3 regions of the Paenibacillus sp. FSL K6-1096 genome follow, and region 3 is predicted to be linked to each of the others. Evidence: riboswitches for the same ligand, from Rfam matches in the RefSeq annotation. Region 3 holds a riboswitch; each other region holds the start of a gene.
The links. A riboswitch is a leader RNA that binds a small molecule or an ion and turns the genes downstream of it on or off. The one in region 3 is predicted to bind cyclic di-AMP.
Positions count from the first base shown of each region.

Region 1: it holds a riboswitch for cyclic di-AMP, as region 3 does, so the genes downstream of both, MHI24_RS06600 (hypothetical protein) here and MHI24_RS16920 (C40 family peptidase) in region 3, are expected to answer to the same signal.
Region 2: it holds a riboswitch for cyclic di-AMP, as region 3 does, so the genes downstream of both, MHI24_RS19010 (hypothetical protein) here and MHI24_RS16920 (C40 family peptidase) in region 3, are expected to answer to the same signal.

Region 1 covers NZ_CP150274.1:1,461,082-1,465,872, reverse strand. Annotated here, with positions in the region: gene MHI24_RS06610 (MMPL family transporter) at 1-1,900, opposite strand, end outside; gene MHI24_RS06605 (TetR/AcrR family transcriptional regulator) at 1,929-2,555, opposite strand; cyclic di-AMP (ydaO/yuaA leader) riboswitch at 2,885-3,063, shown strand; gene MHI24_RS06600 (hypothetical protein) at 3,436-3,936, shown strand; gene MHI24_RS06595 (SPFH domain-containing protein) at 3,952-4,791, shown strand, end outside.
Region 2 covers NZ_CP150274.1:4,263,733-4,268,523, reverse strand. Annotated here, with positions in the region: gene MHI24_RS19025 (oxidoreductase) at 1-730, opposite strand, end outside; gene MHI24_RS19020 (MerR family transcriptional regulator) at 727-1,128, opposite strand; gene MHI24_RS19015 (hypothetical protein) at 1,256-2,587, shown strand; cyclic di-AMP (ydaO/yuaA leader) riboswitch at 2,806-2,978, shown strand; gene MHI24_RS19010 (hypothetical protein) at 3,114-3,566, shown strand; gene MHI24_RS19005 (hypothetical protein) at 3,649-3,837, opposite strand; gene MHI24_RS19000 (hypothetical protein) at 3,925-4,617, opposite strand; gene MHI24_RS18995 (zinc-dependent metalloprotease family protein) at 4,639-4,791, opposite strand, start outside.
Region 3 covers NZ_CP150274.1:3,788,667-3,793,457, forward strand. Annotated here, with positions in the region: gene MHI24_RS16905 (4a-hydroxytetrahydrobiopterin dehydratase) at 1-248, shown strand, start outside; gene MHI24_RS16910 (cytochrome c) at 360-716, opposite strand; gene MHI24_RS16915 (GNAT family protein) at 844-1,329, opposite strand; gene MHI24_RS16920 (C40 family peptidase) at 1,570-2,061, opposite strand; cyclic di-AMP (ydaO/yuaA leader) riboswitch at 2,066-2,209, opposite strand; gene MHI24_RS16925 (C40 family peptidase) at 2,604-3,032, opposite strand; cyclic di-AMP (ydaO/yuaA leader) riboswitch at 3,090-3,229, opposite strand; gene MHI24_RS16930 (hypothetical protein) at 3,449-4,282, opposite strand; gene MHI24_RS16935 (M1 family metallopeptidase) at 4,292-4,791, opposite strand, start outside.

The DNA of each region.
Region 1 (4,791 bases), 2.3 Mb from region 3:
ACAGCGAGTGCAGCCATCCCCATTGATAGACCGCCGTGGTCACGCCGAAGGTGGCCAGAATGCTTAGCACGAAGCCGAGCGTGGCTTTGATTGGAACGATAATCGAGCGGAAGACCAGCAGCAGAATGATCAGCGACAGAATGACTATGATGCCGACATAGACCGGGAAGGCTTCAGCCAGCTTGGAAGACATATCAATGTTGATGGCGGTGAAGCCGGTCACGCCCAGAGTAATATTGTTGCCGTCCGTCAGAGCGGAGGCCGGATCACGCAGCTCCTCTACTAGGTCTCTGGTTGCGGTGTCTGTAGGCCCCGTCTTCGGAATCAGACTGATAATGGCGATATCACCGGCGGGATTCGTGCCCAGCGGTGAGACCAGGGTCACATTATCGTGCATTTGCAGCTCTTGAATCAGTTTGCCCAGGACAGGCATGGAAATTTTGTCGGACGGATTCTTCGGCTCAGCGACCAGCAGCAGCGGTCCGTTGAAGCCTTCGCCGAAGCCCTTGGAGATTACATCATAGCTCTGGCGGGCAGGTGTATCCAGGTTCGCTGAGGCGCCGGACGGGATGCCCAGCTCCATTTTGCTGACCGGGATAGCAGCTGTTCCCAGCACCAGCACGACGAGAATAATGATGGCCCAGCGGAATTTCACAGTGGCATTCGCCCAGCGGTGCGAGAAGCTGTGCTGCGCTTGCTTGGCGGCGGCCGTCTGCTTGGTCCGGGCTTTGGCGGTCACGATCTTCTCGCCGACCAGTCCGAGCAGTGCAGGCAGCAGGGTTAATGCCAGCAGAACATTGACCAGCACACTGGCCGCTGCTACAAGCGCCATCGTGGACAGGAAGCCGATGCCGATAACGAGCATCCCGCACAGGGCAATAATAACGGTCAGTCCGGCGAAGAACACCGCGCTTCCCGCCGTACCCAGCGCCCGGCTGGCGGCTTCCCCGGCGCTTAGCTTCTCATCAAGAATGAGGCGGCGCTGCCGGTTCACAATGAACAGCGAGTAGTCGATCCCTACAGCCAGACCGATCATTACGGCCAGTACCGGGGTGATGTCGTTCATCTGGATCAGGCTGCCCAGCGCGAAGGCGCCTCCGACACTGATGGCCACGCCCAGCAGCGCAGTAATCAGCGGCAGACCGGCGGCCACCACCGAGCCCAGCGTCATGAATAATACGATGGCGGCGACGGCAACTCCGATAGCTTCGGTGGAGCCGATGGCCGGAATGCTTTTGAGCGAATCGCTTGGAATCGCTGTAATCCCGGAGCCGGACTGTTCGACCTCGGTCACTGTGTCGATGATATCATCCGGCACATTGGAGGGCAGCGAGGTCTGCTGCACGGTGAACTGGAACTGGAACAAGGCAATATTGCCGTCCGCCGACAGCATTACGCCGGGAACAGGCATGCCGTCAGCCATCAGCGGGCCGAACGGGACCGCTTGGGCCGCGGCAGCGCCTTGGCCTGCGGCGGCAGCGGAAGGATCGGCGGCAGCACCTTGGCCTGCGGCGGCAGCAGAAGGATCGGTAGCGCCTTGACCAGCCGCAGCAGCTGCTTGGGCAGCCAGCTCAGCAGGGTTGATGACATACTCCATGCTGTACACATCATTGATCGCCTTCAGCAGCAACGCAGCGCGCTCCGGCGTGTCCAGCCGTTCGCCTTCAGGTGCAGTGAAGGCTACACTTGCCTGACCTCCGGCCGCAGCGGGCAGCTCTTTGGACAGCTTATCCAGCACTTTTTGCGACTCGGTGCCTTCAATTTTCATCTCGGAGCTGGACTGAATGCCGTTCACTCCGATAAGGGTGCCGATCACACCGAGTATGACGATCCAGACAGCAATGAACATCCAGGGCCTGGCATAAGCCGATTTGCCTAAACGGTATAGAAAAGTAGACATGAATGGTTTCTCCTCTGTATCTCTAAATTTAGAAGCCGTTGCGTAAGTAAGCGAACATCGAATTCAAATATTGGTCAAACGGCATAGCTTCGGAGTCTGCACTCAGCTGCTCGCCCGGCAGCATCACATTCAGCCGTCCGTCCAGAATGGGCACGAAGGCCCCGTAGACGGCACCGGCCAGCAGGTGGGTATATCCATCGGCATACCGTCCATGGGTGAACTGCTCCAGCGTCTCCTGGGCGGTGATCTGCAAATGCCGGAAGACATTGAGAATGTAAGGCTCCAGGGACGGATGCTGATGCGCCAGGGAGACGAACTGCCGCAGCTTATGCAGGAACTCCGAGGTGAATTGGAGTTTCAGCAGATTGTACAGGACATCGAGCGGCGTAGCATCCGGCGGCTGAGCGGCCAGCGTGTGATCCGCCTCTTCTTTCTCTTTGGCTGCAATATTGCCAATGAAATAAGCGGCGACCGCCTCCTCCTTGCAAGAGAAGTAATTGGCAAAGGTCCGCCGGGAATAACCGGCCTTCTGCACCACATCGTCCACAATGAAGCCGTCCATGCCGTGCTCAAGCGCAAGCTCAAAGGCGGCGGTGGACAAGGCGTAGGCGGTGGCCTCCTTTTTTTTGTCCCGCAGGTTCAGTTTGGAATTCAAGCTTCCTGTTTCCTCCTTTCTGCTGCTATTGCGCTGAATAGCATGGGTTGAATAGTAATAGCTATAGGTTATATTATTGCCCAAAGGGCAATGTTGCACAATGAGCATCTAGTGACGGAAATGTGAATATTTCAAATTTTACGAATAAACCCGCTTTCGCAAAAAGGCGCAAGAACGAGCAAATCCCCGGCCGCATAAGAGCGCAGCGCAAGAATGCGCCTTCATTCGTATAGGGACGGCGGGTTTGGCTTCTTTTGCCAACTGCCGCGTTTTACTTTGCCGGGCCGCAGGCGTAAGATTCAATCATCAACCGAATGACATAACACTGTTCTCACAGGCGGCTGAATTCCGTTACGGGAACGGGGGAACCAACGGGTGAAGCGGCGGAAGTGATGCTGCTGCACTCTGGGGTGAATCCTTACTGCGTGCTGCTATGACACCGGTAAGGTAGGGCAATCTCGCTGCCCGAATCCGTCAGCTAACCCCGTAAGCCTCGAAGAGAGAGGATGAGCGCCATGATCGATTAACCGACCACGGAGAGCCCTGTTGCTGCTGTGGTCTTTTTGCTGTACGGGTAAGGGAGGAAGCCCTCAGGTTGCGCTTGAAGTGGCTGGGGGGAAGGAGCCGGAAGTTTACTGGGGGCGAAGAGTGGACGGGAGTTAGAGTTAATGAAGAGCACTAGTGCACCCGAACCACCTTGCGCCTCCGCTCCCATCTAACCAAGCAGTCCTGCTTGGAAACCCAGGCGGATTAGTAACGGCGATAGTAATACAACATCTTATAACAACAATAATTAATCACTTGACTCATCACCACAATCCACTGAAAGGAGGGGATTACCATCGCTACTGTATTCATCGTCTGCTTCTGGGCGGGGCTGGTGCTCCTGCTCAGCGGCAGTATTCACGGGCATGGCCTGGCGGGACATATCCATGCGGGTGGCAGTGATGCCGGAGGGCCGGGGGTACTGCCGATTCTGCCGCTGATGGTGTCGGTCACCGTCTGGGGCGGCACGGGTTACATGCTGACAAAATTCAGCGGGATGCAATTGCTGCCAGTGGTGCTGGTCTGCACCGTGATTGCCCTGCTGCCGGGCATTCTGCTCTATACGGTGCTGGCCCGGATCATGACCCGGTACGACAGCAGCATGAGTGAATGGGAGTATGACCCGGCCGGTCAGCTCGGATATATTAGCATCGCCGCAGCGGACGGAGCCGTCGGGGAGATGAAATATGTGCTGCTCGGCACCATGCGCTCCATCGGCGTAAGGGCTGAACCCGGACAGGAGCTGAACCGGGGCGACCGGGTGATTATTGTGCGGGTGGAGAAGGGGCTTGCAGCGGTAACGCTTTTTGAACGGGAAATGGGACAAATTGAATAGGGAGTGTCGGAGCTAATGTTAATTCTCTATGTTACTGGAGCAATCGTTGTAGTGATTCTGCTGGTCCTGTCCAGCATCGTGACCGCGTATAAGAAGGTACCGCCCAACCAGGCAATGATCGTATACGGCCTCGGCGGCAAAAGAGTGGTGCAAGGCGGCGGGACCTTCGTCATCCCCGGCTTTCAGAACAATAAGACCATCTCGATGATGCTGATGAGCTTCGATGTCATTCCGGCGCAGGCCATGTTCTCCCGGCAGGGCATCAAGCTCAACCTGGAGGCCGTCGCCCAGATTAAGATCAAAAGCGATCCCACCGCAATCCTGACCGCCAGCGAGCAGTTCATTGACCGGCCGGAGGAGGACCGCGAGACGATTATCCTGCATTCGGTGGAAGGCCATCTGCGCGGACTGATCGGCCAGCTGTCGGTCGAATCGATTCTGAAGACCCCGGATGAGATCAACAGCAAGATGCGGGAGACCTGCTCAGAGGACCTCGACAAAATGGGGCTGGAGGTCGTCAGCTTCACCATCAAAAAGATTACCGATGACAAAGGGTACATCGACAATATGGGGGTACCCGAGATTGAACGTATCCGCCGTGATGCCAGCATTGCCAAAGCGGAGGCAGAGCGCGACATCCAGATCAAGCAGGCTGAGGCGGAGAAGGAATCCTCGATTGCCAAAGCCAATGCCCACCAGGCGACGATAGAAGCGGGAACGGCAGCCCGTGCGAAGGAATCCCTGTTCGAGAAGGAGCTGAATATTAAGCAGGCCGACTTCAAGCTGGAGACCGAAGTGAAGAAGGCGCAGGCGGATCTGGCTTACGAACTGCAACAGAACAAGATCAAGCAATCG
Region 2 (4,791 bases), 480 kb from region 3:
ATGCTCCCATACCGCGCAGCTCGTCCTCTGACAGATGCCGGGCCAGGTCGGTCAGGATGCTGCCGGGGTGCACAGCATATGCCCGGACCCCTTGAGCTTGCCCCCTTCTATCCAGCTCAAGGGCAAAGAGAACATTCGCCGTCTTCGATTGGCCGTAGGCAACCCATTTGTCATAAGACCGCCGCACGAAATTCACATCCCCGTAATCAATCCCGGCAATCCGGTGCCCGCGTGAGGACACAGAGATCACTCTTGCGGACCCGGCCTTCACCAGCGCAGGCCACAGCCGGGCAGCCAACTGGAAATGACCCAGATGATTGGTGGCAAACTGCCCCTCATATCCGCGGGCATCCCGGGTCAGCGGCGTAGCCATAATTCCGGCGCTGTGAATCAGGATATCAAGCGGACGGCAGGAGTCCAGGAACTGCCGGGCGAAGGCATCAACCGATGCCGGGTCCAGCAAATCCAGCGCTGCAATCTCGGCTCCGGGAATGCCGGCCAGGGTATGCCGCGCTTTCTCCGGTGTCCGTACCGGCACAATCACCTTAGCGCCGGCCGCAGCCAGCACACGCGTGGTCTCCAGGCCCAGACCGGAATACCCGCCGGTCACGACCGCTATTTTACCGCTGAGATCATGTCCTTGTATAACTTCCTCTGCTGTAGTGTCCGCATCATAGCCTGAAGGAATCGGGTGCTGTCTCCCCCGCACATCATTCCATTCTGTATTCATTGTCCGTCCCTCCTCCGTTCCATTTCGGCGATGAACCTGCCGTCCTTGATCTCCTGAAAGTTCTTAAGCTTGTATCTCATCAGCTCCAGCGCATCCGTCAGCTCAGCAAGCTGCTCCTCAATCAGCATCCGGTGCCCGTCCAGCACCTGATAACATGCCTCATAGTCACTTTGGGCAGAAGCCGCGATATATTCCTGAATTCTGCGCAGCGGCATATGGGTTCTTTTGAGGATCGCCACAAAATGCACCCGGTCCAGCTCTTGCCTGCTGTATGCGCGCTGGCCATTCTCCTTGCGTGTCGCCGGAGGCAATAGCTTGATCTTCTCATAATAGCGGATGGTATCCTGGGTAAGCCCTGTCCGCTTGGCAACCTCGGCAATGGTGTATACAGGCTCCATGCCGTCCACCTCCTTCTTCGTCTCAAATCATAATCGCTGGAGTATGGTCCAAGTCAAGCCGGGATCGGCGATTCATAAATGATAATATTGTATAATTACATATATCTGGAATAGGAGGAATGATCATTTGAACTGGCTACAAGAAGACGCCGCCGCCAAATGGCGCGCAGAAGGACAACGTTATGTTAACGATATTAATTATTATGTCCATAAAGGATTGACTGAAGGCTGGGACAAGGCGGGGGATGAGCCCGCAGGGGATTCACGTTCTGCCCTTGCCGCCAAGGTCTATAAAATGATCCGCGGGGCTAATGAGCAGGGGAAGATCGCTGAGCTGAGGGAGCAGCTGCCGGCAGCAACGTGGCCGCTGGAACGGCAGTTCCAGAAGGAAATGCGGGCGATTCGCGGTATCCATTTTATAAGTAATGATGATGTCGTCTTCAGCACCGGCTCACCCTGGGAGAATAATGCTGTGGTGACTGTGCACAATGAGGCTTTTTCCGTATTTAGCGGATACAGCCTGGTCGGGGCCTCTCCCGGCAATCAGCTCCATGCCCTCGCGGGCAAGCAAGGCATTACCATTATGCAATCCATGGACAGCACCTTGCAGGGAGAAGTTGTAGCTGAGCTTTCCTGGCGGGAGCTGAACGGGAAGATTCAATCGCTGGACCCGGACTTTCCCGTTCTGAACATAGACAGCCTGGATCAGGAGTTACCCTTGGAAGAAGTGATTCCTTTTAACGAAGGACATGCGTTATTGCTGGTCACCAGCCAGGGAATCTTCCTGGTCGAGCAATCGCAAGAGAAGTCATGGAGCGTGAAATTGCTGCACCCGGATCTCGAAGAATATAAGGAAGATGAGATGGAGCATATCGAGATTGATATGGCGCATGGTGCTGTATCGCCGGACGGAAGATGGATCGCACTTGGCAGCCAGGGCAGCGATCATCTTTTGTATGACATCACTACAGGGCAGGTGCACAGCTTCAATCCGGAATCCAGCTACCCGCACTATACTATATTTACGAAGGATCAGCGCAGCGTATGGTACAATGCCTGCCACTTCTATAATGGTGCTACCCTTGCCGTGTCCCTTGAACAGGTGGAGGCGGGCGAGTTCCCTGCGGAACAGGATTATCCGGTCGTGAACGAGGAAGCCCGGGTCTATGCGGCAGCCGCTCTGGAGGATGGTGTTGTCATTGGCGATGCTTATGGCTACTTGAGGCTCATTAATGCAGAAGGCCAAGAACTGTGGCGTTACTATGCCGGGAGCACCATATCAGGGTTAGCTGTCAATCCAGATGAGACCTTGCTGGCCGTGGGGACTTACGGAGGCATGCTGCACTTCCTGGACCTTCATGCTACAGAGCGCAGCGGCTATGAAATTACAACGGGATCGGTTCGTGAGGTTAAGCGGATCATTGCCTGGAAGAATCAGAATAGCCCGCTGTGGTGGTGATAGGACCGTAAATTGGCTAAAAAAACATAAACCGGCGATTGAGCGAGATAAATGGCAGATAATCAGCTACATATATGAGTTTTGGCTTCCAGATGATTAGCCATACAGCCATTTACTGAAAACAAGGCAAAAAGCACTCTTTTCCATTTTTACAAAGGGCTCCTGAAAAGAGTATGATTCGTGTTGAAAGCAATTGAACGCATTCATGAAAATTAGCATATTCATGCACGCTGAATTTCCGCTATGCGGAAAACGGGGGAACCATCCGGCCGTCAGGCCGACTTGGGGTGAATCCGAAGGAGAGGGCCATTTGCGCCGTCTCCGGCAGGTAGGGCGACTCTCACCGCCCGAATCCGGCAGCTAACCTCGTAAGCGCCAAGAGAGAGATCATGATCCGCCACGTTATGGCGTCAGGCGTCTTCCGCCTGCACCACTAGCCGCAGCAGAGGTCTTCCTCTGTCTGCGGTTTTTTGCGCTTAATGAAGCCTTACCCATCCGTTAGCCATTCAGGAAGGAACGTGTCCACATGCCAGACCCCTTACCCCAGGCAGCAGCCGCTGCCGGATTCACCGACTATGTCCAGGACTACAGCGGACCTGTCTATGCCCTTAGCTGCTTGCTGCTGGAAAAAGGAGCCCGCGCCGAACAAGCCGCTGCCGCTACCTTCGCAGCGCTCTATACAGAGTGGGCAAAGGGCCGCCTCCCGGATAATGCCGGCGCTGCGGACGCTTACCGCGAGTGCATCCGGCAGTGTGCCCTGTTGGCCCCGGACCGCAGCCGCTGTACCTGTGCCCTGCTGAGCTGGGAGGATATGACCGTCAGCGCTCTATGGTATGGCCTGCAGCTTCCCCTGTCCGACATCAGCGGAATTCTCCAGCGCAGCATCCCGGAGCTGAAGGTCCAGCTAAGAAGCATAAGGGAACAGATGGCGGCTGCCAGCTCCCAGATCCCGGCGGTCCACCAGCCTACGGCGGGGTGAGGGGGAGGGCGTGGTCTGATCACAGGGGCCTGAACCTGCAATAAGCCGCAGCTTCCGCTACGGCTCTAACTCATGGCGCAGATCAGCGCTTGCCCTTCCCGCCCTTGACGAACCGCATGAACGCCATGCAGCAGCCCAGCAGCCCCAAACCCAGCAGCAAGGTCTGTAACGCTCCCAGCCACGTAGACCGGTCTGCAGGAATCAGGCTGCTGATAATAATCAGCAGAATCGAGACCGCAACCAGCACGGGAATTCCTCTACTTTTCTTCATAACCACTCATCACTCCCAACTGCTAATAGTACTAAGGTACACTATCGGCAGATGTTTAACCAGTTTGGGCGGGCTGGTGGGGGATTCTCAATTCCCCTTCATCGCTTCAATCTCGGCAATGAGATGATCGAGCTTATAACCATTGGTCTCCCGGGAGAAGGCCTTCATCTCTTCTGTCTGTCCCTCAAATGCAGACAGCACATAGTCGTCTTCGACCACATAATACGTGCCATACCGGGTAAAAGAGTAGCTTCCTTCCTGCTCTTTACCGACACCCTTTTTGACCGCTGCGACAATCTTCATGCCTGGTTTGAGTTCTGGCTCAATTCCTTTAAACTCAGAGTTATAGATAAGGTTAATCGTGTCGCTAACCTCTTCACCCGTAACAACTTCCTCGACCTTCACTTGAAATGAGGTGAACTCCGGCCGGTACGGCTCCTCACCGGATGCTTCTAATTTCTCTGCCAGATTACCCTCTGGAGTGCCAGGTTCAGTAATCAAGTCCACACTGAAATCCGGCATTTGCTGAACCACTTCAGCTATAATGACCGAATCAGTATAATCCAGCACCTCTTTAAACGTCAGATCCCGCAGATCGACATTCTGTGGTGAGCCCGTGGATAATGGATACTCCTTACGCAGTTCGTTTATTTTTTCTGGTGATAGGCTGGTGGCTGAAGACTTATCCGTAGTGGAAGAGGAAGGACCAGAACAGCCTGTGATTAATCCAAAAGCAATACATGCCGTGGCGGCAGCAGTTATTATTTTTTTGATGTTCATCTCAACCCTCCATTAACATATTTAATATTTATTATTTAAATCACTAGTATCATGTGGTCTTGGAACATAATAATCTTCATAGTTTCCACCAGTTCTCATAATGGACTCAGCATTAGTTGGGTAATAGAGTTCGTTAGGGTGGCCTAACCCGAGGGCATGGCCAATTTCATGTGT
Region 3 (4,791 bases):
AAGAGGTCGGCAAGCTGGAGGGCTGGAGGCTGGAGAAGGAGAGCCTGGTGCGCAAGTACATGTTCAGTGAATACATGAAGGGAATCGCTTTTGTGGATGAGGTGGCTGCCATCTCGGAAGCATTCGATCATCATCCGCACATCACCATTGATTACAAGACCGTTATTCTGCGCCTGGCTGCAGATGCGGAGAAGCTGGATATCCGCCAGGCCCATCAATTTAATGAGGCCTTTGAGAAGAACCGTTAGGGAGACAGTATCTATAGATATGGAAATGACAGGTGAGCCTGAATCATAAAAATGCCCGCTCCAGGAGAGAATTCTCTGGCAGCGGGCATTTCACATTGAATAGTAGACGTATTATTTCTTCTCGGCCAGCCATAACGCAATGTTGGCAATTTCTTCAGGGGCCAGCTTGTCTTTGAAAGGAGGCATTTGCCCGCGTCCCTTGGTGACAATCGTGAAGATCTGTGCTGCATCGTGCTTGCCGCCTTCCTGCTGCAGGCTGGGGCCTACACCGCCCTGAAGCTGGTCACCGTGGCAGGAGATACAGCTGGCCTGCACGGTAGCCTCTGCACTGGCAGCATCCAGCACCACCTCAGGCATCGTTGGTTTATTCTCTTCGGCCACCTCGGACTTGCCGGGTAAGGTAAACATTAAGATCACTGCAAAGGCGCAGGCGGCAAAAAACAAACCGCTCATGATCCATTTCTGCATCTGCATCCGTCCCTCCCTGTAAGCTGCTTCTTCCATTATAGCGGATGGTGAAGCGTTATCATAGTATTTGTGTCAAAAAAACGAACGGAAAACCCCTGCTTTTTTGCACATAACCATGCCTCGGGTGTTATTTGTCATAGACCATGCAATAAAACGGCTTATTGCCGGTAGGCGTTCTGCGTTCATACGTATCGGTTATGGTGAACCCGCTCTTCTGGTAAGCGCGGATAGCGCGCTGATTCCAGGTCAACACCTCCAGATCGATCTCCCGCTCCGGGTAACGGGCCAGTGCAGCCTGCACGATAGCCTTCATGAACTGCTGCCCCAGGCCATTGCCGCACAGGTCCGGCCGCATCCCCACGCCGAGCCTGACTACACCCTCCATGGGGAACAGCTGGGCGAACCCGCACAGAATGCCTTGTCCGTCCACCACAGAAACATATTGCTCGCTGCGCAGCTGCGGGTCCCCGAATTCCACGCCTAGTGCCTGCATCTGCTCCCAGGACATCCAGCCGTATATATTGTAAGGCGGGCTATATTCCCACTTGCAGATCTCTTCGGCATGAAGCGATTCCATCGGTACTACATAAAAGGTTAGCGGAGAACGAATCATAGGCCAGTCTCCTCTCGTTAAATGCTCTTGTTAACTATATATACATCATACGCCTGATTCCGCGCAAATTCCTTGCCGGGAGGCGGAAACTTGACAAATGCGAAAAAATATTTTCTGAAATGCCGGAAAGGGTGTTTGGCCAATTCTGAGACGGGTAAGTAGGGAGTAAGAAAGAAAAAGCTCTTCCCCAAAGATGTGTTATCATCCTGGAAAAGAGCCTATGCATTAGCAATATGAAGTCTATTGTACGTCGTCGTTGTCCTGGGAATCCGTCGCTACCGTCTTGTAAGCGTCTGTGCTCATAATGCGCTTGGCACCGATATAACGGTTGACATAATAGCTGTCGCTAAGCGAACTGATGGTAACCCCGCGGGAAGAAGAAGCATGTGCGAAATCGCCGTCACCGACATAAATGCCGACATGGGAGACGCCTCTGCCATTGGTATTGAAGAATACAAGATCGCCTGCTCTTAGCTCATCACGGGATACGGCTGAGCCCATCTGGTATTGGGAACCCGATTGGTGCGGCAGATTAATGCCGATCTTATCAAAAACATACATGGTGAATCCGGAGCAATCAAAGCCATTGGTGGTAGTACCGCCGGATACGTATTTGGTTCCGATGGCCTTGTCGATCACCTTATCCATCTTGGAATCCGCGAAAGCGCTTCCTGCCCCGATTGTGAAGATAATGGATAAGCTCAGTACTGCGGCTGCTAGCTTCTTCTTCAAAAGTAAATACCCCTTCCGATGCCTACGAGGTTAGCTTAAGGGTTCGGTTGAAGGTCCCCTATGACCCCTCTTAGAATAGGAGGTCAATTCACCCAAAACTGGTTCCCCCGTTTCCCTAATTCATTAGGGAACTCGGCACGACTGTTGATTAGGATTAGCTATTTATCCGATTCATGACAAAAACTTGATTAAAAGTCACTCAATAATTACAAAAATGTTACTAAAAGCTCACTGCGATAATTGTAGCAAAGACTGCAGAGATTGGCAATCACTAATAACATATTAATGCATCTTTTTTGTGTTTTTTAGAGTTATAGCCCATCGTTAGGACAAATATCTATGCGTACAGCCAGTTTTATATGTTTTTTTCTTTTGGTTTTCCATAAAATGCTGTTTCAAGATCGGAAATCCGGTGTAAAAGGTAGAATAAGGTAAAGGAAAAACCCGGAAATGATTACGGCAATAATCAAATTCCGGGCTTCTATAAGTTACATTTGGATGTTAGAGGTTAACAGTTGCGGGGTTTGATTCAAACGTTCAGCTCAATCGTACGCGACAGCCTGGTAGGCTGTGGTGCTCATTACCCGTTTGGCGCCAACGTAGCGGTTGGCCCAGTAGGACTGGCTCATTGAAGTGATAGTGACTCCGCGTGAACTGGAAGACTGTGCAAACTTACCGTTTCCGACATAAATACCAACATGGGACACTCCGTTGCCCAGGGTATTGAAGAATACGAGATCGCCGGAACGGAGATTGCTCTTGGATACGGCCGTCCCTACTTTGTACTGTGCCTTAGAGGTGCGCGGCAGGGTAAGTCCTACATTCTTGAACACATATTTGGTGAATCCCGAGCAATCAAATCCGCTGGTGGTGGTGCCTCCGGTTTTGTACGACGTTCCAATGGTTTTGGAAATGACTTTATCCATTTTGGAATCGGCGAAGGCGCTGCCCGCCCCAAGTGTGAATACCATCACAAGACCCAGCGCTGCGGCGGTGCATTTCTTCTTGAAGTTCTGAACTCTCAACAGATGTACTCCTTCCAAGGCCTGCGGGGTTAGCTTAAGGATTCGGTAGAAGGTTCCCCTATGACCCCTCTAAAGCGAGATCAATTCACCCAAAATATGGTTCCCCCACTTCCCGGTGCAAAGGAATTAGGCGTGTTAGGCACCAGAATAGTGACATATCGACAACGTTACATTTCATGGTTGGCAGAAATTCATGTCATAAAGATTACAACTTTGTTACTAGTACAGCCATCATTGTAACAGAGGATTTTCCGATTTGCAAATGCTTTTACCCATCCGGCTGTCTATGCCCAAAGAAAAAAGAGTCCTGCGCCCTGGGGAAGGGGCGGTGACTCTTTTTAGTATGCCGGATTATCCGGAGTTTATTGTGGAAATGATTTGCTGGACCATAGATGGTACTGTGCAGCGATTCCCCACATGTCAAGCAGGTTAGAGGGCAGCGGGGCTGCCTGGCGCAGCAGCAGTGCGGGCAGGCCGGGATACAGCAGCGCGGACGCACTGCAGATCAGCAGCACGGCGAGACTGCCCGCCCCCATAACGATAGATATACCAATGGAGGGCAGCAGTACCTTGAGGCAAACCAGCAGCGAGGAGAACATCCCGGTACCGGCGGTATATCCGAACTGCATATAGAGCAGGAGCTTGCGGATGATGAAGAGGTAGAGGAGCCAGCCCAGCACATAGGGCACAAGCTTCAGCAGAAGCGGATAATTCATGATGCCGCCAAGCAGCAGCCGGTACATACGCGGAAGCAGCCAATAGAGCGGAAGCAGGGTCAGCACCCACTCGGCAAGGCTGAACAGCAGCACAGGCAGCCCGTACTTTTTCATACCCGGAAAAAAGAACAGCCCCCGCGCCCCGGCGCGCTCCTGATGAAGCTCATGCAGCAGACCTGCCCGGATGAAAGGGGAGAGCAGCAGCCGCAGGACCGTCAGGCCCAGGAGGAGCCACAGCCACCGGAGCACCGCAGGATCGCTCTGCAGGGCCGTATGCCCCTCGATATAATACAGCAGCCTGCCCATTTCGCTGCCGCCGGCGCCCGGGTCAGGGTAGCGGAGCAGCACAGGAACCACGGCGCTTTTAATGAATTTGTACAGGAAATATCCCCAGAACAGCCGGTAGATAAACAGCAGAATCAATATATAGAATTGCTCTTTCATGCTGAGCCAACCGCGGGCTATTGAACTTTTCACCATTCCCTCACCTCACCAGCCAAGAGTTCCGAGCAGAGTTTCCAGCAGTGTCGTCGCACTGAGCGTCCAGCGGGAGAGCGTGCGCTCCTCCAGCCCCGCCATGCGGAAATTGTTAAGATGTCTGCTCTCCAGCAGGACAGAATGCATCGGATCAATCTCAGCGGAGACCAGAGGTGCCTTGTACGCTAACTCGAAGGATGTGGACTTGCCCTCGCCATTCCAGTACTGCTGCACGGTGTACCCGTCGGAGAAGGTGAATTTAACGGGGACATCGGAATATAGCGTGCCTTTGTTGCTTACGTCCACTACCGCCTTGTACCCGGGTGCTTCGCTGCCGCCGGCCTCACTGGCAGAGAGCCTTATATCGTCCACTGCGAAATCGGGAGCGCCTCCGGCATAGACATAGCGGTCAAAATAAGTCTGCCAGGACTGCTTGGTTACCTTCTCGACAATCTTCTGGAAGTCGGCGGTGGAAGGATGCTTGAAGCGGTATTTGCGGGCATAGGCGGAGA